DNA from 4 places in the Rhodococcus sp. WB9 genome. Region 2 is predicted to be linked to each of the others. Evidence: riboswitches for the same ligand, from Rfam matches in the RefSeq annotation. Region 2 holds a riboswitch; each other region holds the start of a gene.
What was found. Region 2 has a riboswitch for cobalamin ahead of cobN (cobaltochelatase subunit CobN). Riboswitches for the same ligand answer to the same signal wherever they lie in the genome.
Positions count from the first base shown of each region.

Region 1: another riboswitch for cobalamin. It lies ahead of FND50_RS13645 (ABC transporter substrate-binding protein); the one in region 2 lies ahead of cobN (cobaltochelatase subunit CobN).
Region 3: another riboswitch for cobalamin. It lies ahead of metE (5-methyltetrahydropteroyltriglutamate--homocysteine S-methyltransferase); the one in region 2 lies ahead of cobN (cobaltochelatase subunit CobN).
Region 4: another riboswitch for cobalamin. It lies ahead of FND50_RS04410 (CbtB domain-containing protein); the one in region 2 lies ahead of cobN (cobaltochelatase subunit CobN).

Region 1 is NZ_CP041769.1:2,969,192-2,976,576, reverse strand. It holds gene FND50_RS13665 (error-prone DNA polymerase) at 1-880, opposite strand, end outside; gene FND50_RS13660 ((2Fe-2S)-binding protein) at 1,036-1,779, opposite strand; gene FND50_RS13655 (ABC transporter ATP-binding protein) at 1,772-2,548, opposite strand; gene FND50_RS13650 (iron ABC transporter permease) at 2,545-3,633, opposite strand; gene FND50_RS13645 (ABC transporter substrate-binding protein) at 3,630-4,625, opposite strand; cobalamin riboswitch at 4,720-4,854, opposite strand; gene FND50_RS13640 (MMPL family transporter) at 4,955-7,075, shown strand; gene FND50_RS13635 (SDR family oxidoreductase) at 7,108-7,385, shown strand, end outside.
Region 2 is NZ_CP041769.1:4,257,944-4,265,328, forward strand. It holds gene cobN (cobaltochelatase subunit CobN) at 1-3,584, opposite strand, end outside; cobalamin riboswitch at 3,640-3,783, opposite strand; gene cobG (precorrin-3B synthase) at 3,790-4,923, shown strand; gene FND50_RS19560 (precorrin-8X methylmutase) at 4,948-5,574, shown strand; gene FND50_RS19565 (precorrin-2 C(20)-methyltransferase) at 5,571-7,073, shown strand; gene FND50_RS19570 (serine hydrolase) at 7,079-7,385, opposite strand, start outside.
Region 3 is NZ_CP041769.1:1,537,252-1,544,636, forward strand. It holds gene FND50_RS07370 (GntP family permease) at 1-1,149, opposite strand, end outside; gene FND50_RS07375 (AraC family transcriptional regulator) at 1,272-2,279, shown strand; gene metE (5-methyltetrahydropteroyltriglutamate--homocysteine S-methyltransferase) at 2,323-4,584, opposite strand; cobalamin riboswitch at 4,711-4,918, opposite strand; gene FND50_RS07385 (ISL3 family transposase) at 5,140-6,441, shown strand; gene FND50_RS07390 (response regulator transcription factor) at 6,472-7,080, opposite strand; gene FND50_RS07395 (sensor histidine kinase) at 7,077-7,385, opposite strand, start outside.
Region 4 is NZ_CP041769.1:910,755-918,139, reverse strand. It holds gene FND50_RS04435 (methyltransferase) at 1-565, opposite strand, end outside; gene FND50_RS35970 (hypothetical protein) at 1,034-1,324, opposite strand; gene FND50_RS04420 (alpha/beta fold hydrolase) at 1,729-2,484, opposite strand; gene FND50_RS04415 (antibiotic biosynthesis monooxygenase) at 2,517-2,831, shown strand; cobalamin riboswitch at 2,883-3,016, shown strand; gene FND50_RS04410 (CbtB domain-containing protein) at 3,039-3,233, shown strand; gene FND50_RS04405 (CbtA family protein) at 3,224-4,018, shown strand; gene FND50_RS04400 (DUF5996 family protein) at 4,035-4,976, opposite strand; gene FND50_RS04395 (hypothetical protein) at 5,119-5,574, shown strand; gene FND50_RS04390 (DsbA family protein) at 5,571-6,236, opposite strand; gene FND50_RS04385 (CbtB domain-containing protein) at 6,473-6,667, shown strand; gene FND50_RS04380 (SH3-like domain-containing protein) at 6,691-7,134, shown strand; gene FND50_RS04375 (SH3-like domain-containing protein) at 7,131-7,385, shown strand, end outside.

The sequences.
Region 1 (7,385 bases), 1.3 Mb from region 2:
CACCGGACCGCAGGTGCGCTCCCCCGGCGGGCGCCAGGTGCCCGGCCGCGTCGTCGAGGCTCTGCCGCGCCCGGACGGCGGCCATCGCCATGGCCAGCCTCCGGCGCGGCGGTCCCGCGAAGTGCGCCGCCGTGGACGCGATCACCCGAAGTCCGTGCTGCTGTGCGAGTTCGGCGAGGTCGGCGTTGCGCTCACCATCCTCCGCGATGCCGTGATGGGTGAGTTCCACCGTGACCCGGTCGGCCCCGAACCGGTCGATCAGCTCCCGCAGCCGGGCGGCCGCGGCGTCCGGGCCACCGTCGGCCAGGGCCTGACGCACATGCCCCTTCCGGCACCCGGTCAGGATCTGCCAGTGCCCCCCGGCCGCGTCGGTGAGACGGTCGAGGTCGTAGCGCAGCTTGCCCTTCTCCCCGCCCGCGAGATGCGCCGCCGCGATTTCCCGGGAGAGCCGCCGGTACCCCTCCTGACCTCGCGCCAGTACCAGCAGATGGGCGCCGTCCAATGTCAGTTCTGATCCGAACACGGTGCGCATGTTCAGTTCCTTCGCCGCCTCCGCGAACCGGACCACACCGTAGAACCCGTCGTGGTCGGTGAGTGCGATGGCCTCGAGACCGAGCCGGACGGCCTCCTCCACCAACTCTTCCGGCGGGGAGGCGCCGTCGAGGAAACTGAACGCCGAATGCGCGTGGAGTTCGGCGTACGGAACGGTGGAGCCGGCGCGCTCCTGACGGCCCGCCCGGTACTCCCCCCGCTTGCGGGACCACGCGGGGCTGTCGCCGCCGTCGCCCGGATACAGCGACTCCGGGCTGACCCGCCCCGGCCTGCCCGACAGGACGCGCTCCATCTCGGACCACGTCGGCGGACCGTTTCCCCAAACCATTCCCCAACCCATCGGGCACACCTCTTCATATCGCGCACGTGCCGTGCCGAAACCATGGAAGATGCCGCTGGGGAAGACGCATCATTCGAACGGGAGTTCGAATTCCTTCAGTGTGCCATCACACGCGCGGAGCGGTCAACGCGGGCCACCCGGATTCACGTCACGAGCGCGGTCAGGCCTCTCAGACGGTCCTCGACCGGCCTCCTCGGGCAGCTCACGCACTTGCCCGACCCGGGGGTCTCGTAGATCAGGCAGCACGACGCCCGCTGCGTGAACCGGCGCGACGATGCCCCGGCCCGGACGTCGACGAACCGCGGGGCCGGCATCACCACACCGACGCGGCGGAGTGCGTCCACCAGCCCCCGCGCGAAGATGCTGCCGCGTGCGCGGTCGCCGCACGCCGTTCCCGCGTCGAGTGCCCGGTTGGCGATCGAATCCGTCGTGATCGCCCACATCGCCGCCTGCCGCACCCCGGACGCCGCGGCGAGAGCGTCGATGATCGGCGTCAGCGCGGCGGCCATCTCGGACGCCAGCTCGGACAGTCCCTCGGTGACCGGCAGTGCCGACGACGCGGTCAGGCCGCCGAGGTACCCGTCGTCCCGCAGGAATGCCACGGCGTCGCCTAGCCGCGGCCGCGCGGCGAGACCCGTGACGAGCGCGGTCGCGATCGGAATCCCGGTCAGTGTCGAGCTGGCCGAATACCACCACAGGGTCCCGTTGACCCGGGGGTCGTCGCTGCCCCACCGCCTCGCCGTGTCCGCGACCCGGTCCGCGAGCCAGCCCGGATCGGTCAGGCGCACGGCCGGGAACGAGGAGGCGCCGGAGTACTCGATCTGGTCGGCGATCATCGGGACGCGGCAAGCGGTCAGCTCGTACACACGCCGCAGTTGCTCATCCATCGGCCAACCCCAGGATCTCCATCGACAACCGCGGCGTCGACCGCACGATCGCGCGGATGCCGAACACCCCGCCGAGCACGGCGTCGTCCAGCACGTCGACGGGCGGACCGGTGCTGATCACCCGTCCATCGTGCATCACGGCCAGCGTGTCGCAGTACTCGACCGCCAGCCGGAGGTCGTGCATGGTCACGACGATCGCCAGACCGTCGCACGCGAGGTCACGCAGCAGGTTCATCACCGTCAGCTGATGCCGCAGGTCGAGGTGGTTGGTGGGTTCGTCGAGCAGCAGCACCCTCGGCTGCTGCGCGAGAGCCCGGGCGATCGACACCCGCTGACGCTCCCCACCCGACAGTGCCTGGACGTCGCGACCGGCGAGTTCGGCCAGCCCCACCTGACGGACGCACGTCTCGACGATCTCGCCGTCGGCGCCGTTCGCCCGTTCGAACCAGCCCCGGTGCGGCACGCGTCCGAGCGAAACGGATTCGCGCACAGTCAGTCCCGCGGACACCCGCGGTTCCTGGGTGCTCGCGCCGATGGTGCGGGCCAGTGCCCGCCGGCCCAGATCGGCTGTGTCCGCTCCGTCGACGACGACGGCGCCCCCGGTCGGGGTGAGCGCGCGGTAGCAGCAGCGCAGCGCGGTGGTCTTCCCGGAACCGTTCGGCCCGACCAACGCCAGCACCTCACCGGGACGCACGGAGAAGTCGACGCCGTGCAGCACTTCCCGCGACCCGAGTTCGGCGCGGACCCGTTGCAGACTCAGCGCGGTCACTGTTCGGCCCTCCGGTACTGCCGGTAGAGCATCCAGATGAAGATCGGCGCTCCCACCAACGCGGTGACGACGCCGACCGGGATCTCGATGCTCCGTGCGACAGACCGCGCGGCCGTGTCCGCAGCGACCATCGCGATCGCGCCGAGGAATGCGGCGACAGGCAGCAGCCTCACCGCCCGCGCACCGACGACGTACCCGGCCAGGTGCGGCACCAGCAGACCGATGAAGCCGATGCCGCCCGCGACGGACACGGCGGCCCCGGCCAGCATCGACACACCGAGCAACTGCACCACGCGGAAGCGCCGCACGTTCATGCCGAGGGCGGCGGCGCCGTCGTCTCCCGCCTGCAGCAGGTCGATACGGCTCGCGCTCAGCATCATCGCGGCCCCCACCGTCGCGAGTGCCACGGCCGGGAAGATCGCCGTCGACCAGCGGGAGTCGCCGAACCCGCCAGCCAGCCAGTGCATCACCGAACTCAGTTGATGCTCGTCCGCGACGACCAGGATCGAGAACGTGATGAGCGCCGAGAACACCTGCGCCGACGCGACACCCACGAGGATGACGGCCGTCGGCTGCGGATACCGTCCGCCGATCGCCAGCGACAGGAACAGAGGCACCATCGCGCCCAGGAACGCCGCGACGGGAACGGTGAACGCGCCGAGTGCTCCCACCCCGAGCCCGAGCACCGTCACCACCACCACGCCGAACCCCGCCCCCGAGGACACGCCGAGCAGATAGGGATCGGCCAATGGATTGCGGGTCACCGCCTGCGCCACGGCGCCTGCCAGGGCCAGCGCCGCACCGACTGCCGCCGCGGTCAGCGCCCGCGGCAGCCGGGAGTCGAGGACAATCGACTCCCGCGCCTGCGACCACCAGGACTCGAATGCGCCGGGGGCCACCCGGTGCGCGACGATCGCCCAGACGTCGCCGACCGGGATGCGCACCGAACCGAACGACACCGCGAGGCCGACGACGAACAGGGTTGTCAGTGCGAGCAGCACCATCAGGCCCACGAAGCCGAGGCGTGCGCGGGCCGGGTGCGGCGCCTGCGCCGGTGGTGCCGCACGTTCGACGGTGACGGTCATCGCGCGCCGACGGCGTCCGGATGCAGTGCCCGCGCGATCGTCTCCACCGACCGCACCAGGCGCGGGCTCTCGAAGAAGTCGTCGAGCGGCACCACGACGAACCGGCCGGCCTTCACGGCGGGTGTCGTCGACATGATCGGGTGCGATTTCAGGAAGTCGATCTTCGCCTGCGCACTCGTCGTACCGTAGTCGAGGACGACGATCGCCTCCGGGGCGCGTTCACCGATGATCTCCCAGGTGGACTTCGAATACGGCTTCTCCCCCTCGGCGAAGAGGTTGGCCGCACCCGCGTGGTCCGCGATGAGCTGGCCGACTCCCACACCGCCGATCGTCAGCGGGACGTCCTCGCCGGAATCGTAGAAGAACGTCGGAACCGGTGCGGTGCCTGCGATCTCGTCACGCACTGCCTGCAATCCGGACGTCACCCGGTCGGTGATCGCCCGCGCCTGGTCCGGGACTCCGAGGATCTCGCCGAGCTGCGTGTAGTCGCTGCGCAGCAGACCGATGTCGGGGAAACCCTGCCCGCAGTACTCGGAGAACAGGAAGGTGGGAATGCCCTGGTCGCCGAGGGATTCGCGCGACCGCCCCTCCTTCTCGTCGAACGCGCTCCGCATTCCACCGACCACCAGGTCGGGGTCGAGGTCGAGGATCTGCTCCCGGGCCGGGTATTCCTTCGCGAGTTTCGGGATCGTCGCGAAGGCGTCCGCGAACTCCGGCAACGGGGTCGCGTCGCCGTACCCCGTGCCGACGATGCGGTCGCCGGCCCCCATCTCGATCAGCACCTCGGTGACGTGATCGTTCATGCTGACGATGCGCTGGGGCGGGCCGTCGAACGTCTCCGTTCGATCGCAGTTCGTGACGGACACCGGCTCGGCGAAGGATTCGGCGGAAGCGGTCTGCCCCACGGACTCCCCGCGCGAACACCCGGCGACCACCAGCGCGGTCACAGCGAGCGTGACCAGACCGGTACTTCTGAACAACTGACCGTGCATGTAAACCTCATTGCGGCTCAGAGCCACGAATGAGAAGTCAGCAGACGCCCTGTGCGGCGCCTGCAGGACTCCGCTTCGTAGACCACGACGAAAAGGATGTCGCACACCCCACGCCGGGTAATCGGGCTCGCCACCGAAATAATCTGGTGGCCTACCGTTGCGGGTCAGCGCCGGATTCGGACCGGCTTCCCCCGTGCGTGTGGCTGCAAGTGCGATGCCGAGTATGCACGATTTGCCGGGAGCCGCATCACACCCCCGTCGGTGACACCCCGATCCGCACTACAGTCGGCAGTCGCAGCTGCCCGCCCCAGACAAGCCGGAGATAACGCATGACACGTTGGGCCTCGACCGTTGTTTCACGCAAATGGTGGGTCCTGAGCCTCGCCGTCGTCGCCGTTCTGGTGAGCGGCGCGTGGGGCACCGGTGTCTTCGCGAAACTCAGCTCGGGCGGCTTCACCGATCCCGGTAGCGAATCCGCCGAAGTGGCCCGGATCGTCCAGGACAACCTGGGTCCACAGACGCCGGACATCATCGCCATCTACACGGCACCCGACGGGAAGACCCTGGACGACATCGGCCCCGAGGTCACCGCGAGTCTCGACCGGTTCGCCGCCGAGGTGCCCACGTACTCGGTGACGTCGTACTGGACCGCGGACGCGGCGAGGAAGCAGCTGATGGTGTCGGAGGACGGCACCAAAGCGTCGGCCGCGATCACCGTCGACCCCGACGCCGGGATCACCGCCGCCACGTTCGACGACCTGCTGCCGAAGCTCGAGGTGGAGGGCATCGACACCGAGTTCGCGGGAAATTCGGTGGTGGGTGTGGCGTTCAACAACCGGCTGCAACAGGACCTGGTGCTGGCCGAGGCGATCGCGCTCCCGATCACTCTCGTGTTGCTGGTCTTCATCTTCGGCGGACTGGTGGCCGCGGCCGTTCCGGTGTTCGTCGGGTTGCTCTCGATCTTCAGCGCCCTGGCCACCCTGCGCCTGCTGACCCTGTTCACCGACGTCAGTTCGTTCGCGATCAACGTGGCGTCCCTGCTCGGACTGGGGCTCGCGATCGACTACGGCCTGTTCATCGTCGGACGTTTCCGCGAGGAACTGGAGTCCGGCGCCGACGTCGCGGAGGCGACCCGGCGCACCGTCCTGACCGCGGGCCGCACCGTGCTGTTCTCCGGTCTGCTTCTCGTGTGCGCGTTCTCGGGCATGCTCGTGTTTCCGCAGGACGTGATCAAGTCGCTCGGGTTCGGTGCGATGGCCGCGGTCGCGAGCGCGGCGCTGCTGTCACTCACCGCGGTCCCGGCGCTGCTCGCGATCCTGGGTCATCGCATCAACGCACTGACCTGGCGCAAGGATGCGGCGCAGCGTGGGGAGGTTCGCGCCCGCACGTTCTGGGGCTCCGTCGTCACGTGGGTGATGCGGCGGCCGGTCGCCATCGCGGTCGGCATCGTCGCGGGCTTGATGGTCCTCGCCTCGCCCCTGCTCAGCGCGTCACTCGGCGAGGTCACGTACACGGCGCTGCCGGAGAACGACCCCGCCCGCATCGCCACCGACACTCTCACCACCGAGTTTCCCACCACCGGAAACGGCGCCACCCTCATCCTCCGGGGCACCGACGGCACGGCCCCGACCGCCGCCGACGGCGCCGCGGTCGCCCAGGCCGCCGGCCGGGTGGAGGGCATCGGGGCGGCCACCGTCGTCGCGTCCGGCAACGAGCTGGTCGCGGTCCAGGCCGTCTACTCCGAAGGCGTCACCACCGACGACCAGAGCGCCGCAGTGGACGGACTCCGTGCCATCACGCCGCCGGAGGGAACCGAACTCCTCGTCGGCGGCGGTCAGGCGACCGTCGACGACGGGAACGCGGCGATCGTGCACTGGATGCCGGTGATGATCGCGATCATGGTGGGTTCGACGCTCGTGCTGTTGTTCCTGGCGTTCGGCTCGGTGGTGCTGCCGATCAAGGCGGTCGCGATGGCGGGGCTGAGCCTCGCCGCCACGTTCGGTGTACTCACCTGGATCTTCGAGCTGGGCCACGGCGCGAGTCTGCTCGGGGTCAGTCCGGCACCGCTCGAGGCGACGTTCGTGGTCCTCATCCTCGCCGTGGTCTTCGGCCTGTCGACCGACTACGAGGTGTTCCTGATGTCACGCATGGTCGAGGCGCACGAGGCCGGCGCGACCACGGAGGAGGCGGTGCGCTTCGGCACCGAGCGCACGGGCCGCATCGTGACGGCCGCGGCGCTGCTGCTCGTGGTGGTGACCGGAGCGTTCACCATCTCCGGTCTGTCGATCATGCGGTTCCTCGGTGTGGGCATGATCGTCGCACTCGTCGTCGACGCGACGGTGGTCCGCATGCTCCTCGTTCCGTCCCTCGTGAAGCTGATGGGCGAGGCCAACTGGTGGGCCCCGGCCTGGATGAAGAAGGTGCACGCCAAGGTGGGTCTGGGCCACTAGTGCATTATCTTACTTTGGAGTAAGTTCGGGTCATGGCCACCTACCTCGTCACCGGCGGAACCGGATTTTTGGGTCGGCACGTGCTGCCACTCATCCTCGACCGCGATGCATCAGCCGAGATCCACGTCCTCGTCCGGCGCGCGTCCGTCGCGCGCTGGAAGGCGCTCGTCGACGGCATGCCGGGCGGCGAACGGGTGCATCCGCTGATCGGCGACCTGACCGAGCCCGGCCTCGGACTCACCGCGGCGCCGGCAGCCGATCACGTCCTGCACCTCGGCGCGATCTACGACCTCACGGCGGGCGACGAACA
Region 2 (7,385 bases):
CCTTCGGTCTCGAGGTACACCTGCCGCAGGCCGTCGAGGGTCTGCTGCTCGGGGTGCTCCCACATGTTCCGCTCGGCCGCCTCGAGCAGGCGTTCGGCGATGCCGTGCAGGGCCCAGGGGTTGGACTGTTCCATGAACTTGCGGTTCTGCTCGTCCAGCACGTACGACTCGGCGAGCTTCTCGTACATCCAGTCGGCGACGACGTTGGTGGTGGCGTCGTATCCGAACAGGTAGTCGACGGTTGCCGCCATCTCGAACGCACCCTTGTATCCGTGACGTCGCATCGCCTCGAGCCACCGCGGGTTCACGACGCGGGCGCGGAACACCCGGGACGTCTCCTCCGACAGGGTTCGGGTGCGCACCGACTCGGGCCGGGTGCTGTCGCCGATGTATGCCTCGGGCGACTTTCCGGTGAGAGCCCGCACGGTGGCGACCATGCCGCCGTGGTACTGGAAGTAGTCGTCGGCGTCGGCGATGTCGTGTTCGCGGGTGTCGGTGTTCTTGGCCGCCACGGTGATTCGACGGTATGCGGTCCGCATGTCGTCGGCGGCGGGGGCGCCGTCGAGTCCGCGGCCGTACGCGAAACCACCCCACGTGGTGTACACGTCGGCGAGGTCGGCGTCGCCGCGCCAGCTCTTGGAGTCGATCAGCTGCAGCAGCCCGGCCCCGTAGGTGCCCGGCTTCGACCCGAAGATGCGGGTGGTCGCGCGGCGTTCGTCGCCGTGCTCGGCGAGATCCGCCTGCGCATGTGCGCGCACGAAGTTGCTCTCCGCCGGTTCGTCCAACGCGGCGACGAGCCGGACGGCGTCGTCGAGCAGTGCCAGGACGTGCGGGAACGCGTCACGGAAGAAACCACTGATCCGGACCGTGACATCGATACGCGGCCGGCCGAGTTCCTCGAGGTCGATCACCTCGAGGTTCACCACGCGGCGACTCGCCTCGTCCCACACCGGGCGCACACCGAGGAGCGCGAAGACCTCGGCGATGTCGTCTCCGGAGGTGCGCATCGCGGACGTGCCCCACACGGACAGACCCACCGAGCGCGGCCACTCTCCGTGATCGGACTTGTAGCGGTCCAGCAACGATTCGGCCATCGCCTGGCCGGTCTCCCAGGCGAGCCGGGACGGCACGGCCTTCGGGTCGACGGAGTAGAAGTTGCGGCCCGTCGGGAGCACGTTGATCAGCCCGCGCAGCGGCGAACCGCTCGGCCCGGGGGCGATGAATCCGCCGTCGAGCGCGTGCAGCACCTGAGCGATCTCGTTGTCGGTCTCGCGAAGGCGGGGCACCACCTCGGTGGCGGCGAAGCGCAGGATCTTCGCGACGGTGGCGTCGCCGGTGAGGGTGTCGGCGGCGTCCGGTTTCCAGTCGGCGTCGTGCATGCCCTGCACCAGTGCGTGCGCCTCCTGCTCGATGTCGTCGACGCGGGTACGGGATTCGTCGCCGTCCTCGCTGAGGCCGAGCGCCTCGCGGAGTCCGGGGACGTTCTGCTCGCCGCCCCACATCTGCCGGGCGCGGAGCATCGCGAGCACCAGTTCGACCTCCGCGTCGTCGCGGGGTGCGGCACCGAGGATGTGGAGGCCGTCACGGATCTGGACGTCCTTGATCTCGCACAGCCAGCCGTCGACGTGCAGCAGCATGTCGTCGAACACGTCCTCGTCGGGACGTTCCTCGAGTCCGAGGTCGTGGTCCATCTTGGCGGCGCGCATCAGCGTCCAGATCTGCTGACGAATGGCCGGCAGCTTGGACGGGTCGAGCGCGGAGATGTTCGAGTGCTCGTCGAGTAGCTGCTCGAGCCGCGAGATGTCGCCGTAGCTCTCGGCGCGGGCCATCGGCGGGATCAGGTGATCGACGAGAGTCGCGTGGGCACGGCGCTTGGCCTGCGTGCCCTCCCCCGGATCGTTGACCAGGAACGGGTAGATCAGCGGCAGGTCGCCGAGTGCGGCGTCGGTGCCGCACGACGCGGACATGCCGAGTGTCTTGCCGGGCAGCCATTCGAGGTTGCCGTGCTTGCCGAGATGGACGACGGCGTCGGCGCCGAAACCGCCGGCGGCGGCGTCCGCGGCGATCCACCGGTAGGCGGCGAGGTAGTGGTGGCTCGGCGGTAGATGCGGGTCGTGGTAGATCGCGACCGGCTTCTCCCCGAATCCGCGCGGCGGCTGCACCATCAGCACGAGGTTCCCGAACTGCATTGCGGCGATGACGATTTCACCGGCGGGATCCTGTGAGCGGTCGACGTACAGTTCGCCCGGCGCCGGCCCCCAGTGCTCCTCGACGCCCTCGCGCAGTTCGGCGGGCAGCGCCGAGAACCACTCGCGGTAGCGGGCCGCGGAGATCCGGATCGGGTTGCCCGCGAGCTGCTCCGCGGTCAGCCAGTCCGGATCCTGGCCGCCGGCGGCGATGAGGGCGTGGATCAGCGCGTCGCCGTCCTGGGCGGCGAGACCCGGCACGGAATCCGGTCCGTCCGCCGGGCCGAGGTCGTATCCGGCGGCCCGCATCTCGGTGAGCAACCGGATCGCGCTGGCCGGCGTGTCGAGACCGACGGCGTTGCCGATGCGGGCGTGCTTCGTCGGGTACGCCGACAGCATCAGAGCGATCCGGCGGTCGGACGCGGGGATGTGCCGGAGCCGGGCGTGCCGGACGGCGATGCCCGCCACCCGGGAGGCGCGCTCGGCGTCGGGAACGTAGGTGGAGAGACCGTCCGCGTCGATCTCCTTGAACGAGAACGGCACCGTGATCAGCCGGCCGTCGAACTCGGGGACCGCGACCTGGGTGGCGACGTCGAGCGGCGACAATCCGTCGTCGTTGGACTCCCACGATTCACGGCTGCTGGTCAGGCACAGTCCCTGCAGGATCGGCACGTCCAGCGCGGCCAGCGCGGCGACGTCCCACGCCTCGTCGTCGCCACCGGCCGAGACGCCGGCCGGCTTGGTGCCGCCGGCGGCGAGCACGGTGACCACCATCGCGTCCGCCCGGCGCAGCGTGTTCAGCAACTCCGGTTCGGCGGTGCGCAGCGACGCGCAGAAGATCGGCAGCGGGGTGCCGCCCGCCGCGACGACGGCGTCGCACAGCGCCTCGATGTAGCGGGTGTTCCCGGCCAGGTGCTGCGCGCGGTAGTAGAGAACGGCGATCGTGGGGCGGTCCGGGTTCCCGTCGGGAGCGAACGGCGCGACACCCCAGCTCGGCAGGTGGACCGGCGCCTCGAAACCGTGACCGGTCAGCAGCACGGTGTCCGACAGGAAGTGGTGCAGTTGGGCGAGGTTGTCGGCGCCGCCCTCGGCGAGATAGTTGTGTGCCTCCGCCGACACACCGGCAGTGACCGTCGAGCACTCCATCAGCTCGGCGTCCGGGGCGTGCTCGCCGCCGAGGACCACCACCGGCAGTCCGCTGGCGAGGACCGCGTCGAGGCCCTCCTCCCACGCCCGCCGGCCACCGAGGATGCGCACCACCACCAGGTCGGCGCCGTCGAGCAGTCCCGGCAGATCCTCCTCGACCAGCAGCCGTGCCGGGTTGGCCCAGCGGTAGTCCGCCCCGCTGGCGCGTGCGCTGAGCAGGTCGGTGTCGGAGGTGGAGAGCAGCAGGATCACGTGTGGAGCCTTCCTGGGGGTGTCGCGCCCCGTGGCGGTGGTTCTGTGCGGAACCGTAGGTCGGAGGACGGCAGGTGAGGGTCTGGCTCGCCCACCGGTTTCGGCGGGCTCACAGTGGCGCGACCGCACCGGATTTTCACCGGCTTCCTCTCCTGCTGTCGCAAGTGCTGGTGATGCTACCCGGGGCCGGACGTAACCTGGGACCATGGTCGACTCCCGTTCCCGCCCCGACGCATGCCCCGGCGCGCTGCAGGTCCACCGGGCCGCCGACGGTGCCCTCGCCCGGGTGCGCCTCCCCGGAGGTGTGCTGACCTCCACCCAGCTGCAGACCCTCGCGGAATCGGCCCGCGACCTCGGAAACGGCGAGATCGAACTGACCTCCCGCGGCAACGCGCAACTGCGGGCGGTCCGCGATCCGCAGGAGTTCGCCCGCCGCCTCGCCGACGCGGGCCTCCTGCCGTCGGAGACCCACGAGCGGGTCCGCAACATCCTCGTCTCGCCGCTGACCGGCCGGATCGGTGGTGTCGCGGACCTGCGGGATCTGGTCGACGAACTCGACCGGACGTTGTGCGCGGACGCCGCGCTGGCGGACCTGCCCGGCCGCACGCTGTTCACCCTCGACGACGGACGCGGCGACGTGTCGGCGCTCGGCGGCGATTTCGGCGTCCATGCGGTGAGCGAGACGGAGGTCGCCCTGGTCCTCGCCGGTCGCGACAGCGGTGCCCGGATCGCGGCGACGGAATCGGTGGCGGTGCTCCTGAACGCCGCCCGCGTCTTCCTGGAGCTGCGCGATCAGCACTGGCGGCTGTCCGAGATCGCCGACGGGGTCGAACGGGTCCTGTCGGCGTTGACGCTCGCACCGACCGCCGACCCGGTGAGCGGGTTCGACGACCATCGGCCGCCGATCGGGTGGCTCGACCAACCGGACGGCAACGTGACCCTCGGCGGCGGCCTCGCGTTCGGGATCCTCGATGCCCGGCTGGCCGAGTTCCTCGCCGCGGTCGAGAAGCCGGTGATCGTCACGCCGTGGAAATCGGTGTTGCTGTGCGATCTCGACGAGTGGTCGGCCGAGCAGGTGGTCCGGGTCCTCGCCCCGATGGGCCTGATCTTCGACGAGAACTCGCCGTGGCTGAACGTCAGCGCCTGCACCGGGCAACCCGGCTGCGAGAAGGCGCTCGCCGACGTGCGATCCGACGCGCGGGACGCCGTCGCGAGCGGCGAACTCCCGGTGGAGGGCCGGCAGCACTGGTCGGGCTGCGAGCGGTGCTGCGGGCGGCCCAAGGGTGAGGTCGCCGACGTCGTCGCCACGGAGACGGGTTACCGGGTGGAGGAGCCGTGACCGCGGTGCCTCTATCGTGAGCGGATGATCGAGTACATCCGAGACGGCGCGGAGATCTACCGCCAGTCCTTCGCCACGATCCGCGCCGAGGCGGATCTCAGTGCCTTTCCCGAGGACGTCTCGCAGGCCGTGGTCCGCATGATCCACGCAAGCGGTCAGGTCGACCTCGTGGACGACGTCGCGTTCACCCCCGGTGTCGTGAAGGCCGCCCGCGCGGCGCTGGCGGGCGGCGCCCCGATCCTGTGCGACGCGCAGATGGTCGCTGCCGGCGTGACCCGGAAGCGTCTCCCTGCGGACAACGAGGTCCTCTGCACGCTGCGCGACCCCCGGGTCCCGGTGCTGGCGGAGCAGATCGGGAACACCCGCTCGGCGGCCGCACTCGAATTGTGGGGCAGCAAACTCGACGGTGCCGTCGTCGCGATCGGCAACGCCCCGACCGCGTTGTTCTACCTGCTGGACATGATCGAATCCGGGGCACCCCGGCCTGCCGCGATCGTGGGCGGTCCGGTCGGCTTCATCGGTGCGGCCGAGTCGAAGGAAGCGTTGATCGAACACCCGCGCGGACTGGACTATCTGGTGGTCCGCGGCCGCCGGGGTGGCAGCGCCATCACAGCTGCGGCGCTGAATGCGATTGCGAGCGAGGTCGAATGAGCTCCGACGAGCGGGTGACCGGCAAACTGTGGGGCGTCGGCATCGGACCGGGCGACCCGGAACTGGTGACGGTGAAGGCCGCGCGGGTCATCGCCGAGGCCGATGTGGTGGCGTTCCACAGCGCCCGGCACGGCAAGAGCATCTCCCGCGCGGTCGCGGCGCCGTACCTGCGTGAGGGACAGATCGAGGAGCACCTCGTCTACCCCGTCACCACCGAGACCGTCGACCACCCGGGCGGTTACCAGGGGGCGATGGACGAGTTCTACGAGGAGGCGTCGCAGCGACTCGCCGCCCACCTCGACGCCGGCCGGTCGGTCGCGCTCCTCGCGGCGGGCGACCCGCTGTTCTACAGCTCCTACATGCACATGCACAAGAGGTTGGCGCAGCGCTTCGAGGCGGAGGTCATTCCCGGGGTCACGTCGATCAGCGCCGCCTCCGCCGCGCTGGCGATGCCGCTCGTCGAGGGCGAGGAAATCCTGACCGTCCTGCCGGGAACGCTGCCGCCCGGCGAGCTGACGCGGCGCCTACGGGAGACCGACGCCGCCGCGATCCTGAAGCTCGGACGGACCTACCCGGCCGTTCGGCAGGCGTTGAAGGACTCCGGCCGCATCGACGAGACGTGGTACGTCGAGCGGGCCAGCACGACCCGGCAGAAGATCGACGCCGCCGACGACGTCTCGGACAGCGACGTCCCCTACTTCTCGATCGCCATCGTGCCCAGCCCGTCGAACGCGCGCCGCGACGACGCGGCACCGCAGGGCGAACTCGTCGTCGTCGGGCTCGGTCCCGGCGATCAGGCCTGGACGACACCGGAAGTGCAGCACGAACTGTCGCTCGCCACCGATCTCGTCGGCTACGGCCCCTACATCGACCGGGTCCCCGAACGTCCCGGCCAGCGCCGTCACTCCAGCGACAACCGCGTCGAGGCCGAACGTGCCGCGATGGCGCTCGACCTGGCCAAGAACGGGGCCCGCGTCGCCGTCGTGTCGTCCGGTGACCCGGGTGTGTTCGCGATGGCCGCCGCGGTGCTGGAAGTCGCGGCCGAGGAGCAGTGGCGCGGCGTCCCCGTGCGCGTCCTGCCCGGCATGACCGCCGCGAACGCCGTCGCGAGCCGGGTCGGCGCACCCCTCGGTCACGACTACGCCGTCCTGTCGCTGTCGGACCGGCTCAAGCCGTGGGACGTGGTGGCGCAGCGCATCTCCGCGGTCGCGAGCGCCGACATGGCCTTCGCCGTCTACAACCCCGCGTCGAAGTCACGCACCTGGCAGGTCGCCGCGATGCGCGATCTGGTTCTCGAGCACCGCTCCCCCGACACCCCGGTGATCATCGGCCGCGACGTGGCCGGCGCGCAGGAGTCGGTGCGGGTCGTGCGGCTCGCGGACCTCGACCCGGCCGAGATCGACATGCGGTGCCTGCTCATCGTGGGCTCCTCCATGACGACCGTCGTCGAGAGCGAACACGGAACGAGGGTGTTCACGCCCCGGCGTTATCCGGGCTGAGTACCTCAGTCGACGCGGCCGGAGCGGAGTTCGGTCACCGCGATCCGGGCGGCGTGCCCGATCGCGGCATCGACCACAGGAAGCACGGGATCGGTTCGGGCGGCGCGGGTGAAGACGGCGACCGCGACGGGAGTCTCGCCGGGAAACGTCACGACGGCCACCTCGTTGCGGATGGCGCCGATTGTCCCGGTCTTCCCGGCGACGTCCACCTCGGAATACGGGAACCCGGACCGGATGCGGTGCTGCCAGATCTGCGCGGACATCACGTGCCGGACGAACTCGCCCTGCGGCCCGGGCACCGCCCTACCGGTC
Region 3 (7,385 bases), 2.7 Mb from region 2:
CACCCACACCATCAGGAGCGGAGCGGCGTGATTGGCGGTGAAGTGCTTGCCGAGGATGTCGCCGAGACCGGCCGCGGCGATGGTCGCGGCGAGGGACCCACCGACGCCGGTGAGGATGAGGATCTGGCCGCTCTCGCTGAAACCGCTGGCGATCGCCTTCTGGACGCGGTGCTGGCCGATGCTGAGCCGTCCGACGAAGCTGGTGCCGATCAGTCCGATCAGCAGCGCGATGAGCGGCTCGGACACGAACGACACGACGGGATTACTGATCTCGGCGATGTCCAGGATCGCGCCGGTCGCGATGAGCAGGAGGGAGACGAGCAGCGGAGCGAGGAGCAGGATCAGGGGGCGGTCGTGCGCCGCGCGCTCGGCCGTGACCTCGGTGACGGTCGCGGTGCGTTGCGCCTGGGCGACGCGTCCGCCGGCATCGGGCCGAGGGGTGGTCCCGCCGCTGCCGCCGTCGGTCCACTGGTCCTCTTCGTCGTCGACGACCGTCTGATGGAAGTGCTCCTCGTCCTTCTCCGGGTTCCACCAACCGCGGGTGAACAGGAACGACATGATCGCGACGGAGATCGCCACGGTCGGGATCACCAGGATCAACCCGAAGATCAGCATCTTGCCGAGCGGTACACCGAGAAGTCCGGCGAGGGCGAGGGCGCCGACACCGGGAACCATGAGCACGATGCCGCACTCCAGGCCGATGGCGAGGGCGGTGGCCATGCGTGCGGTCCCGACCCGGCCGACCTTCGGTGCGAGGTTGCGGGCGAGCGGGGCGGAGATGACGAGCAGGACGTCGAGGAAGATGGACTGCAGCAACGTCGCGATCGTCAGCGACATCGCATAGGGCATTCGTTTCGGCCCGAACACCCGCAGAAGTGTTCCGACCAGGCGCTGGATCGCGCCCATTTCTTTCAACATGGCGCCCATCAGGACGCCGAAGGCGATCAGAAGTCCCACTTCGGCCATGATGTCGCCGAAACCGGTGCTGATGACTTCCACCGTTTCGGCCGTGCCGAGTCCCGTCGTGAGTCCGAGGTAGGCGGATCCGACGACCAGTGACACCACTGGGTTGAACTTGAAACGCACGATCATCAGAACGACCGCCGCGACGGCGACCGTGGTGTTGATCAGGATTGCTACGTCTGACATGTGCGCGTCCTTATCGAGGAGGCGGGGTAGTGACTGGTGTCACAGGTACACCCATATTATGAGCACACACTCACGATATAAGCAATTGGCCTTCGGCCCCGTGCGGGTGGAATACTCGACGCATGGTCGTGCTGGATCCGTTTGCGGTGGGACGGCCGACGGCCGCCGAGCGCAGAGCGTCGGAGGACTGGAGCGAGATCCAACTCTGGTCCGACCGCGTGTACATGCCCTATGTCGTGCGTCCGCTCGGTGTCGGGCTGTCGCCCCGGTCGAGCATGTACTCCACGAAGATCGGCGACATCACCGTCACCCGGTTCTCCTACGGAATCCCCGTCTCGGTCGGCGACTTCTCGTCCGACGCAGGAAACGCGCTCGTTCTCACGACCATCCGGGGCAACGCCCGGCACCACCTCGACCACGACGCCACCGCGGACACACCGGCAGGTGACACGTTCGTCGCCGACTGCAGTCGCGTCGACTACCTCGTCGAGTTCTCGCCCGACCACGTCCAGCTCAATCTCACCGTTCCCCATGCGTTGCTCACGGACACGGCTGTGCGCTGGTGGGGATTCGACCCCGGAGATCTTCTCTGGCAACGCAAATGCGCCATCGGCGGCGGTGGATCCGGCTGGCAGGCGCTGCTCGCTTACGCGATGCGGACGACGGGAGAGCTACCGGGGCACGCCACCGAGGGGCGCATCGGACTCAACCTGCAGGAGTTGCTGGTCGGGCACCTGCTCACCGAATGGGCGGCTCGTGCCGGAGTGGACCCGGACAGGTCCACCGGCCCGGCGGCGCCCGGCTATGTGCGGCACGCCGTCCAATACATCCGCGAGTACGCCCGCGAACTGCCGACCGCTTCCGACATCGCCGACGCGGTGGGTGTCAGCGTCCGCACCCTGTCCGGGTCGTTCCGGAAATACCTGAACACCACCCCGGCCGAGTACGTGCGTGAGCAGCGCCTCCAGGGCATCCGGGAGGAACTGCTCACCGCATCGCCGGGCGAGACCGTCGCCTCGATCGCCGGCGCGTGGGGATACGTCAACCTCGGCCTCTTCGCGGCCGCCTACCGTCGCCGGTTCGGTGAGAATCCGTCGCAGAGCAGGGCCTTCGGCCCCGTGAGTGGTTGACGAGTCCAGAGACTCCTCAACCACTCACGGGCCGCGGAGCCGCCTACAGCTCCGCGCGGACCAGCTTCGCCGCGTCGACGAGGTTCCGCAGCGACGCCTCGACCTCGGCGGGACCACGGGTCTTCAGACCGCAGTCGGGGTTGACCCACAGCCGTTCCACCGGCACCGCCTTCAGCGCCTCCCGCAGCGACGCCGCGATCTCCTCGACACCGGGCACCCGCGGCGAGTGGATGTCGTACACGCCCGGGCCGACGCCGAGATCGAAGCCGACGGCGTTGAGGTCGTCGAGGACCTCCATGTGCGAGCGCGCGGCCTCGATGGAGGTGACGTCGGCGTCGAGCCTCGCGATGGCCTCGATGACCTCACCGAACTCCGAATAGCAGAGGTGGGTGTGGATCTGCGTCGAGTCCGAGACCCCGGACGTCGCGAGACGGAACGCCCCGACCGACCAGTCGAGGTACGCCGGCTGAGCCGCGGCCCGCAGGGGCAGCAGTTCGCGCAACGCGGGCTCGTCCACCTGGACGATCCGGATGCCCGCGCCCTGCAGGTCCACCGTTTCGTCGCGGATGGCCAGCGCCACCTGGTTGGCCGAGTCGGCCAACGGCTGGTCGTCGCGCACGAACGACCACGCCAGGATCGTCACCGGACCGGTGAGCATGCCCTTCACCGGACGCTGCGTGAGTGACTGCGCGTACGTGATCCATTCGACCGTCATCGGGTGGCTGCGGCGCACGTCGCCGTACAGGATCGGCGGGCGGACGCAGCGGCTGCCGTACGACTGCACCCAGCCGTTGTCCGTCGCGAAGAACCCGTCCAACTGTTCGGCGAAGTACTGCACCATGTCGTTGCGTTCCGGTTCGCCGTGCACCAGCACGTCGAGGTCCAGCTTCTCCTGCAGCGCAACCACATCGGCGACCTCGGCGCGCATCCGGTTCAGGTACTCGGACTCGTCGATCTCACCCTTGCGCCGCGCCGCGCGCGCGACCCGGATCTGCGTCGTCTGCGGGTAGGAGCCGATGGTGGTGGTCGGCAGCACCGGAAGCGACAGCGCCGACTGGGCTTCCCGACGTTCCGCGGCGGGACTGCGCCCCGGATCGGACGCGGTGAGCGCGTCCAGCCGGGCACGGACCGTGGCGTCGTGCAGACGCCTGTCGGTGCTGCGGGTGGACGCCGCCGCGCGGGCGAGCGCGAACTCGTCCTCGACGGATTCACGACCGCTGGTCAGTGCGGTGCCGAGGGTGACGACCTCGCGGACCTTCTCGGTACCGAACGCCAGCCACGACCGCAGCGCCTTGTCGAGTCCGGTCTCCGCGTCGAGCGTGTACGGGACGTGCAGCAGCGAGCACGACGTCGAGACGGCGAGCGAACCGGTGCTGCCCAGCAGGGTGCCGAGCGACGCCAGTGCCGCGTCCAGGTCGGTGCGCCAAATGTTGCGTCCGTCGACGACGCCGGCGACGACGTGCTTGCGGGTCAGATCGGGAACGGTGGCGAGAGTGTCGGATCCGGCGACCAGATCGATCGCAATTCCCTCGACACCGGTCGAGGCGATGGCGGGGAGTGCGTCACCGAGGCTGCCGAAGTAGGACGCGAGGAGGATCGCCGGCCGCGACGGTGCCGCGGACAACCGGTCGTAGGCACGCTTGGCCGCCGCGATCTCTTCCGGTGTGCGGTCGGCGACCAGCGCGGGTTCGTCGATTTGCACCCACTCGGCGCCGGCGTCGGCGAGCCGACCGAGCAGGTCCGCGTACAGCGGGACCAGTTCGTCGAGGCGGTCGAGGAGGGGTACCTCCGAGCCGACGGCCTTCGACAGCAGCAGGAACGTCACCGGACCCACCACCACCGGGCGGGCCGGAATGTCCAGGGCACGTGCCTCTTCGAGTTCGCGGAGCACCTTCGACGGGTCGAGGGCGAACGTCGTCGATGGGGAGATCTCGGGCACCAGGTAGTGGTAGTTGGTGTCGAACCACTTGGTCATCTCGAGCGGGGCGATCGTGTGGTTGCCGCGGGCGGCGGCGAAGTAGCGGTCGAGGTCGCTCTCGATGCCGGCGACACGGTCGGGCAGGGCGCCGAGCATCGCCGCGGTGTCCAGCACATGGTCGTAGTACGAGAACGTGTTGACGGGAACGGAGTCGAGCCCGGCGTCGCGCAATCTCGTCCAGGTCCGGCGTCGCAGATCCTGGGCGAGCGCGTCGAGCCCTTCGGCGTCGAGGCGGCCGGTCCAGTACGACTCGACGGCCTTCTTCAGTTCGCGATTCGGACCGATGCGAGGTGAGCCCAGCACGGTCGCGGTGAAAGAAAATGTCACGGTATCTCCAGTTGCGTACGCGGTACGGCTACCGCCGGCAAACGGGTACACCTCTCGAGCCCAGGGACCTGCTGCAGCGCGAGAAGGTCTACACGCCCAATCCACGAGGCGGTAACCGTCGGGCACGGCGTGCCCGACACAGTCGGCAGGTCTTCGGACTTGCAGGCAGCCGGTGTGACATCACACCGGACCTAGTGGCCGTCGCTTCCCAGGCGGTTGCCCAGTGCATGGTGACGGCGGTCGTTCCTGCTCACCGCTGCGGGACAGTCCCGGATTCTCACCGGGTTCCCTCTCACACGCGGACTCCGGAGAGGCCGACGTGCTTCGACGCCAGGTGCGGTCTTCGGGGCTCCTCACGACCGTGCCGGGCGAACCAGCTGCACCGGCCAGCATAGGCCTCCGGCCCGTGCGCCTTCTTGGTAGCCCCAACTACCAAAAAGGGGCTCTACTGCTGTGATCGTGGGTGGTAGCTGGGCATCGTAGGGGCGCACGCCGTTGTCCCAGTAGCGTTCTGGCTTGTCTAGGGTCAGTCGGCTACATGTGTGGGAGAACGGCGTGCGCGAAGCCAGGATATGGCGTCAGGTGTTGGGTGTCGAAAAGACGGTGATCGAGCACGTTGATTTCGATGCCACGGCCGTGGCGGTGATCGTCGCGGTCCGGCCGCAGGCCCGGGCCCGGTCCCGGTGCGGGCTGTGCGGTCGCCGTAGCCCCGGCTACGACGGCGGCACCGGGCGGCGGCGATGGCGCGGCCCGGACTGCGGCCTGGTCCGCACCTTTATCGAGGCCGACGCCCCACGGGTGTCCTGCCGCGAACACGGGGTCACGGTGGCCGCTGTGCCCTGGGCCCGGCACCGCGCCGGGCACACCCACGCGTTCGACCAGACGGTGGCGTGGCTGGCCACGCACACCTCGAAGGCCGCGACCTGCGAGGTGACGCGCACCGCCTGGCGCACGGTCGGGGCGATCGTGGACCGGGTGTGGGCCGACACCGCACCCGCCCGGGACCCGCTGGCCGGGCTGCGTCGGATCGGGATCGACGAGATCTCCTACAAGAAGGGCCACAAGTATCTGACGGTCGTCGTCGACCACGACTCCGGCCGGCTGGTGTGGGCCGCCCCCGGCCGCGACGCGGCCACCCTGTCCGGGTTCTTCGACCGGCTCGGGCCCGAACGCTGCGCGAAAATCACCCACGTCACCTCGGACGCGGCCGGGTGGATCGGATCGGTGGTGGCCCGGTACTGCCCGGATGCGATCCGCTGCGCGGACCCGTTCCACGTGGTCGCCTGGGCCACCGAAGCCCTCGACGCGGTCCGCCGGGCCGCGTGGAACCGGGCCCGGGCCACCGAGAACGCCTCCCGCGGCGGCGGCTGGAAACCACGCCGCCGCCCGAAGGCCGGACCAGCTCAAACGGTGAAACGCAGCCGGTGGGCGTTGCTGAAGAACCCGGACACCCTCACCACCGGGCAGCAGGCGACGCTACGGTGGATCGAACTGCACGACCCGGTGCTGCACCGCGCCTACCTACTCAAGGAAACCTTGCGGTTGATCTTCCAACTCCCGGCCGAGAACGCCGCCACCGAACTCGATCGATGGATCGGCTGGGCGAGACGGTCCCGGATCCCGGCCTTTGTCGCGTTGCAGAAAAGCATCCGCGCCCACAAACCCGCCATCCTCGCCGCCATCGAACACGGCCTGTCCAACGGGCGCATCGAATCGGTCAACACCAAAATCCGCCTCATCACCCGACGCGGATTCGGGTTCCACACCCCCGAGGCCGTCATCGCACTCGCGATGCTCAGCCTCGGGGGCGCTCGACCACAACTACCCGGCCGAACCCACCCACGAATGAGTCAGTAGAGCCCAAAAAGGCGCACGAGCCCGGAGGGCCTACAGCCAGCCGTTCGACTCCGCGGCGCGGACGGCCTCGGCGCGGGTGCTGGCGCCGGTCTTGCCGATCGCCGAAGACAGGTGATTGCGTACCGTGCCTGCCGACAGGAACAGTGCGGCAGCGATCGAGGCGACCGGCGCACCGTCCCGCGCCGCCCGCAGCACGTCGGTCTCCCGGTCGGTGAGCGGTGATTCCCCGCTGACGAGACTGTCGGCGGCGAGAGCCGGGTCGACGACGCGCAGTCCGGCATGGACGCGCCGGACGGCGTCGGCGAGCTGCCGGGCCGGGGTGTCCTTCACGACGAACCCCGATGCACCGGCCTGCAGTGCCTTGCGCAGGTACCCGGGACGACCGAACGTCGTCACGATCAGGACGCGGGTCTGCGGCATCTCGGTCCGCAGTGCCGTGGCCGCGGCGATTCCGTCCAGGCCGGGCATTTCGACGTCGAGGAGCGCGACGTCGGGGGAGTGCTCGCGCGCCGCCGCGACGACCTCGTCGCCGCGCCCGACCTCCGCGACGACCGTGAGGTCCGCCTCCAGGTCGAGCAGGGCGGCGAGGGCACCGCGGACGAGTGCCTGATCGTCGGCGAGCAGCAGCCGGATCGTCACGGGGCCTCTTCCTTCAGCACGTGCAACGAGAACCCGCCGGGTTGCGGATGGGTGATGACGACCCGGGCTCCGGCGGCGGCGGCGCGCTCCCGAAGGCCCACCAGCCCGTTCCCGTGCACGGATTCACGACACCCGGCGCCGTCGTCGACGACGGTGACCTCGCGTTCGCCCACCGTCACCGAGCAGTGCGTTGCGCCGCTGTGCCGGACCACGTTCGTGACACCCTCCCGGACGGTCCACGCGAACAACTCGCGCAGTCCGGTGGGCACCGACTCGGTGCTGTTGGGCAGCTCCGCCTCGATTCC
Region 4 (7,385 bases), 3.3 Mb from region 2:
CGGTCACGATGCCGTAGCCACCGCCGACATCGACGACGTGCCGATTGTCCGTGAAATCGATCGCTTCCGCGGTCTCGAGACCGGTGCGGATCGAGATCTCGTGCCAGCCCAGATGGAAGCGCTGGGCGGAGTCGGGGTGCTCGGCCAGGTAGTCGAAGAGCGATTTGCCGAAGAACTGGCCGAATCCTGTCTGTCCCGTACGTGCGCATTGGAGCAGCTCGCTCCAGGCCAGGTACGTTTCTGCGCCGGCAAAGAGCTCCACCTCGCTTGCGATCGATTCCGGATTATCCCTGCGCAAGAATTCGGCTCGCGGCGTGAGTGCGCATCTGTCCTGCTCGTCCACGGAGAAGATCCCCGCGCTCATGAGTAGGCGGAGGATCCGCTTCAGCGCATCGGGATCAGTGCCGCTTCGTTGGGCGAGGTCGGCAAGCGCCATTGGGCCCCCCGCCAGCAGATCGGCGAGCTCCAGCTCGACGGCTACGAACAAGCAGCTGGATATGTTGTAGCCATGAACCATTTCTTTGACACAGAGACGGTCGGGCTTGTCACGGAAGTCGAAATACATGTGCGCCTTCGAATAGGTCGTGGAGTACAGCAATACGTGGAACTCCCGGACTCCCGGGCGTTCAACCAGCGTGAGGTTTCACCGCGTCGCGCGATAGATACCCAGGGGCTGGCAACCATCCACCCCCGCCCCCACCACGTAGGTTCAGGTGGTAATCGCAGGGTCCGATTCCGACCCCAGATTTCGCACCAGCCAACGCCCGTCGACGAGATGCATGAGGACCGGGCACACGTACCGGGGATCGTTCGGCTGCCACAGATCGCCCTCCAGCGCCGAGGCGTCGAATACGTAGAGCGCCTCGACCCCGGGGCGACCATCCTGGTGGCTGAACCGATTCCCCACGTCGCCGGATCTGGCAGCATCGCCCCGAACGACCGCACGTGCACGCGCTCGAAATGCACCCACAGCGGATGATCCGGCGGCCCGGCAAGGGCCGCCTCAACCGCCTCACCATCCCATCGTCAACAGTCATCCGATAGTGGTTGCACGCACCCACTTCTGCGCCAGTACCGCCCGGAAGTCGGGATCCACGTTCGGCCATACCGACAGCAGATCCCCGTCCACACACACCGGCATCAGGAATGCCCACGCCGCATTCACCAGATCTGTATGCCCGAGAAACCGCACCAGTTCGGCCGGATCCACCGCACGAAGCTGCCGGTACGTCTGCCGCACCTCGGGCGGCAACGAGTCGATCTGCTCGTCGGTCAGCTGCGGAAGCCGGACGCACGCGTCGAGAACTACCCGACAGGCAGCCACGGTTGCCCTGCCCCTCGATCAGCGGGTCGAGACGAAGCCGTCAGCGGCGTCGCCGGGGTCTGGGGTTTCCTCGTGCGCCATCTCCTCGAACACCTGACCGCGTCGCGCGCTCGTGTTGTCGAAAGGCCAGCACGTCCGCCAACTCCACCCGCCGGTGCCTGCCCCCGATCCAGAGCCGTGACCGCGTCGACGAGCAGCCTCCGGACACTGTCCGGCAACGGCGCCGAACCTCCGGAGTCGAGATCGTCACATCATCCTGACCAGCGATAACATACTTCAACGCGGTGAGAAGGCCCGATCGTCGGCGCCCGGCAGCAACACCGTGTGGTTCATCAGAGCGGCCATACCTCGACCATAAAGCGAAAAAAAGAACACAATCTCCTGCGCAGCGGACGAGGTGGCTCTCAGCCCAGCCCGTCGAGGAACTCCTCGACCACTTTCCGGTACTGCTCCGGCTGGTCGTCGTGGACGAGGTGCCCGGCCCGCTGGATGCGGACGTACTCGGCGCCGGGATGCCGCTCCGCCATGGTCCGCATCTGACCGTCGGGGGTGATCGTGAACTCCCCCTCGATCAGCAGGGCCGGAACCGTGATCGACGCCCACTGGTCCCAGAAGTGCCTGCCGCCCCACTCCTCGGAGATGTCGCGGAACGTGTCGACGTCCCCGTGCAGGTACCAGCCGTCGGCGCGCTTCTCGAAAGAATCCAGGAAGTACTGTCCGGCAACCGGACCGAAGAACTCGAACAGGTCTTCCCGGGTCGCGAACGGCTGCGGCCAGTTCGAGATCATCGCCGCCCAGTCCGCGGCGGTGCGGCCCCGGAAGTCGGGGGCCATGTCTTCGAGCACGAGCGCCGATACCTTCTCTGGGTGTTCGGCCGCAAGGAACCACGCGTGCAGGGCGCCCATCGAGTGCCCGATCACCACCCACGGCTCGGTGAAGGGCGCGAGTACGGCGGCCAGGTCTTCCACGAACGCTTCCGTCGTCAACCGCGACGGTGCGGGCCTGCCGTGACCTGCGGCGTCGAACGTGAAGACGTGGCCGTGCTCGCGCAACCACGGCACGTGCCGGCCCCACGTCCGGGCGCTGCCCATCAGCCCGTGCAACAGCAGAATCGGCTGTCCCGTCCCGCCCTCGTCGTGCAACGCACTCTCACCCGCCACCCCTCCGACGCTAGCGGAGTAATCTCGCCCGCATGGCAGTGGTGAAGATCAACGCAATCGAAATCCCCGAGGGCGCGGGCCCCGAACTCGAGAAGCGCTTCGCAGCGCGCGCGCACGCCGTGGAGAACTCCCCCGGCTTCCTCGGATTCCAGCTTCTGCGCCCCGTCAAGGGCGAGAACCGCTACTTCGTCGTCACCCAGTGGGAGAGCGAAGAGGCATTCGCGGCGTGGCGCGACGGTCCGGCCCGGGAGGCACACGCGGGTGAACAGAAGAAGCCGGTGGCGTCCGGAGCTTCGCTGCTCGAGTTCGAGGTCGTTCTCGACGTCGCGGCGGCGAACAAGAACTGAGAGCCAGGGCCGAGCGGGAGGATTGACACGACGGCCCGCCGGGTGCAAAAGTTCGCAGGACAAAGCGATGGTTCGGCAGGAATCCGGTGCAATCCCGGAGCGGTCGCGCCACTGTAAATCGGAGTAGTCCTTCACCGGAACCACCTCGACAGCCAGATACTGCGGCCATCGCCTGGACCTAGGGGACGCGAAATCCCAGGAGGAACTATGGCACTCGCCTACGCACCCGGCTCGTCGGTCGACACGACCCGACTCGCCGTCATCTCTTTCGCGATCGTTCTGTTCGCGATGCTCGCTCTCTACCTCGTTGGTTTCGACCAGGGCGCGATTTCGCGCAGTGGCATGTACATGCACGAACTGATGCACGACGGGCGCCACCTCCTGGGTCTGCCATGCCACTGACCGATTCCTTCACGAAACTCCTCATCCGCGGCCTGCTGGCCGGCCTGATCGCAGGCATCCTGGCCGGTGGCGTCGCGTTCGTCCTCGGTGAGTCGCACATCGATGCGGCCATCGCGATCGAAGAGTCGAACAGCGCTGCCGAAGCCGAAGTCCACTCGCACGATGCCACGCAGGCAGCGGAGCCGGCCGGGCACTCGCACGACGAAGAAGACGCACTGGTCAGCCGGGACGGACAGCGCTTCGGACTGTTCCTGGCCACCTCCCTCGCGGGCCTGGCTCTGGGAGCGATCTTCGCCGTCGTCGCGAATTACGCGCGTCGGCTGACGACGCTGTCGGGGCCGTTGCTCGGGTTGACACTGGCCACGTTGGGCTGGTTGGCAATCGAGGCGGTGCCGTTCTTCAAGTACCCCGCCAACCCGCCCGCTGTCGGAGACCCCGAAACGATCACCCAGCGCACCGGGCTGTGGCTTGCCGCAGTCGTGCTGGGCTTGCTCGCGGTGGTGGCCTCCGTCTTCGCGGCGAAGGCCGTCGCAGCGCAGGAGTTCCTGTCGGTGCGGATCGCGGCGCCGGTTCTCGCGTTCCTCGTGGTGGTGACCATCGGATACCTCGTTCTGCCCACCGTCAACGAAGTGGGCGACGACTTCCCCGCAGTGCTGCTGTGGCAGTTCCGCCTGTCGTCCCTCGCGACGCAGGCCACGTTGTGGCTGGTTCTCGGACTGGCATTCGCGTTCCTCACGGAGCGTGCCACCCGGGCCACGACGCCCGCGTCGGCGAACGTCGCCTGACCCACCTGTCAGGGCGTCAGCGGGATTCGTCCCATCGGGCCGGGTCCGCCTCCAGGGCGGCCCGGTCCCAGCCACCCCGCTCGGCCGCCGCGTCGTACGTGCTGTGCAGGAACTTCAAGAGTGCGGCATCGGGATCGTCTGCGGTTCGGACGGTCTCGTACGGCAGCAGGAACTGTCCGTTCTCCTTGCTGTAGAAGGCTCCGTCGGGCCCGACCGGGTAGTCGGCGAAACCATCCGGTTCCGGGTAGGCGTACGCGTAGAACGCGCCTTCGACGCCACCGCCGGGCCAGAAACCGCAGCTGCTCAGCTCGTGCGAGTAGCCCTCGACCATCACCCAGTCTCCGCAGTTCGGTGCTCCCCCAGGATGAGTCGGTGCGGTTCGCCCGGAGAACCGGGTGCAGGCCAGGTCGAGCGCACCCCAGAAGAAGTGCACCGGACTGACCTTCCCGATGAAATGGGAACGGAACTCGTGCAGGACGCGGTCCGCCTGCACGAGCTGCCGCCAGAACTGATGCACCGACTCACTGTCGTACGAACAGTGCTGGTTGTCCTCCGCGAACGGGACGGCGGGGTCCACCTCGTTGGGCCGGGCCAGAATCGTCGTCGCCACGCCCAGTTCGGCCAGCGTGGCCATCGTCTCCGCATAGAAATCGGACACCGACTTCGGTTCGAGGGCAACCGTCCCGGTGCCGCCCGTACTCGTGCGGATCACCAGTCGATGGTCGGCGAAGTCGAATTCGATGTCGAAGCAGTCGGTGCCGTACGGGACTGTCGACGTCGTGAGACCGCGGGGGCTCACGTACAGCGGGACCTGCCACCAGTGGTTGATCAACGGTGCGTGGGCCAAGCGGATCTTCCCGACTATCTGCGTCCACATGTGCAGGGTGTCCCGCGTCGACGTCCAGTCGTCCACCTTCAACGCCGGCCATGCATCTCCGGGTCGTGTCTGCTCGCGCACAGTGCCTCCCTGCCGACGACGTGCTTTTCAATGTGCCCCTCGTCCGGGGTGATGGCAAGCACGTCGCATCGATACCCGGGTAGGGGTGAACTCCACTCCGTGGGGTGATGTGCCGCGACGTCGCCGATACCAGCATGGGGACATGACCACTCGTACTGCACCCTCGGTCCCGCAGGCGATCGAGCGCGCGTACTGGCTGCTCGGACTCGCCCTGTTCGCCGGCGTGGTCGAGGCCATCGCGCACACATCGACGGCATTGGAGGGCCCGGACGCCGACGTCGGCAGCCTCGCCGGACAACTCGCGGTCCGCGTCGCCGTCTACGGCGCGGTGCTGTTCGTCATGACCCGTTTCCGCAGTGGCGGGGCGTGGGCGCGGAACACTCTCGCGATCGGTCTCGGCGTCTTCGGCGTCGCTTCGCTCGTGATGGAGCCGCTCGCCTGGCTGTCCGCCGGCAACGACCCGATGTCCGCCGTCGCGGGTCTGACGCTCGACGCCGCGGTGATCGCGACCGCCCGACTCACCCATCTCGTGGCGGTGATCGCGGCGGTGGCACTCATGTTCCGGCCCGACGCCAACCGGTACTTCACGCGCCGCTAGTTCACCGGCGCCGCGCCCGCCTGCGTCAGAAGCTGCAGGAACACGTCCTTCGGCTGCGCGCCGGACACGGCGACGCGGCGGTTGGCGACGAAGAACGGCACCGCCGACACCTGCAGTCGACGGGCGGTCTCGAGGTCGGCGCGGACCGCGTCCGCACCGGCATCGGATTCGAGTTCGGCGCGGACGGTGTCGGCGTCGAGCCCGGACCGCGACGCGATCTCGACGAGCACCTCGCGATCGTCGATCACGGCTCCCGCACCGAAGTGGGCGCGGAACAGTTCCTCTACCACGGCATCTCGCTCGTCGCCCGCCAGGTGGATCAACCGGTGGGCGTCGAAGGTGTTGGCGGCGATCACGGTGTCGAAGTCGAGACTCAGCCCCTCGCCGGCCGCCGTGCGCGCAACGTGTCCGAACATCTGACGGACCTGCTCGGCAGGCATGCCCTTGCTCTCCACCAGGGCGTCGAGTTCGCTGCGCCGCTCCCCCACCGGCGTCTCCGGCGACAGCTGATACGACCGCCACACCACGTTCACCCGGTCGCGCCCCTCGAACTCCGCGAGGGCCGACAGGAAACGGTGCTTGCCGATGTAGCACCAGGGGCAGGCGACGTCGGACCAGATCTCGATCTCGATGTCGCCGTCGGTGTTCTGCTGTGTCGTCACAGTTCAGTGGAACGAATCGCCGGTGCATTCTGTTCCGCCGGGTTCGACACGGTGTTTGTCTTGGTTCGCCGCGCTGCATTTCCGCACGCCGGATTCGACCGAACGGTACGGTGATGGAATCGACACGGCGAGAGTAACGTCGTATCGATCGTGCCGCTGAGCAAGGGGCGCTCGTCGCGATGCCCGGACAATCGACGGCCGACAGTTGCGGAACCCGAACTCCTCCAGGAGTAGCCATGGTTTACGTCTCTTCACCGAGCAAGTCCGTCGAGTCACTCGGAATCGTGCTGATCGTCGTCGGAGTCGTCCTGCTCGCCCTGCTCACCCTCTACCTGGTCGGATTCGACCAGGGTGCGATCTCCCGAAGTGGCATGTACCTGCACGAATTGATGCACGACGGCCGCCATCTCCTGGGAGTTCCCTGTCACTAGTTCCACCACCACCGGAGCACGCGATGAACTCTCCAGCAGATTTCGAAGCACAGGCGAACAGGGTCGCGGAGTACGGCCCGATCCATCACGCAGAGATGGATTCGCCGTATTACCTGTCCAATTCCGCGTTCGACGCGTTACGACACGTTCTCCACGACGTCGGCGGCCAGGCCGCCCTTCCCGTCAAGTACGAGGAGAAGGTCGAAGAGGACTGGGAGATGAGTACGTACGTGACGTGCGAATGCCTCGGATGGCGCGGTGTGTGGAACTCCGAGGAGCGCCGCCGCGCCGAGAACGACCTGGGCGCAACGCTGTACTTCGGGTTGCCGTACTACGCGCGGTGGATCACGGTGGCCGCCAAGACGCTCATCAACAAGGGCCTGATCACGCCCGACGAACTCTCCGCCAAGATCGACGAGGTCCGGGCCCGGTCGGGTGGCGGGAACGCGACCGGAGGCCAGTCATGACGAAGTTCGAGATCGGCGACCGGGTCACCGTCAAGGACGCGACCTCGATGTTCCACACCCGAACCCAGGCATTCATCCGCGGGCGCACCGGAGTCGTCGTCGAGCACCGCCCGGAGTGGGTGATTCCCGAGGACGAGGCGTGGGGTCGCGTGGAAGATGGCCGGACCGAGCCGTTCTACGTCGTCCGCTTCCGGCAGACCGACCTCTGGCCCCGCTACACCGGATTCGAGATCGACACGTTGGAAACCGAG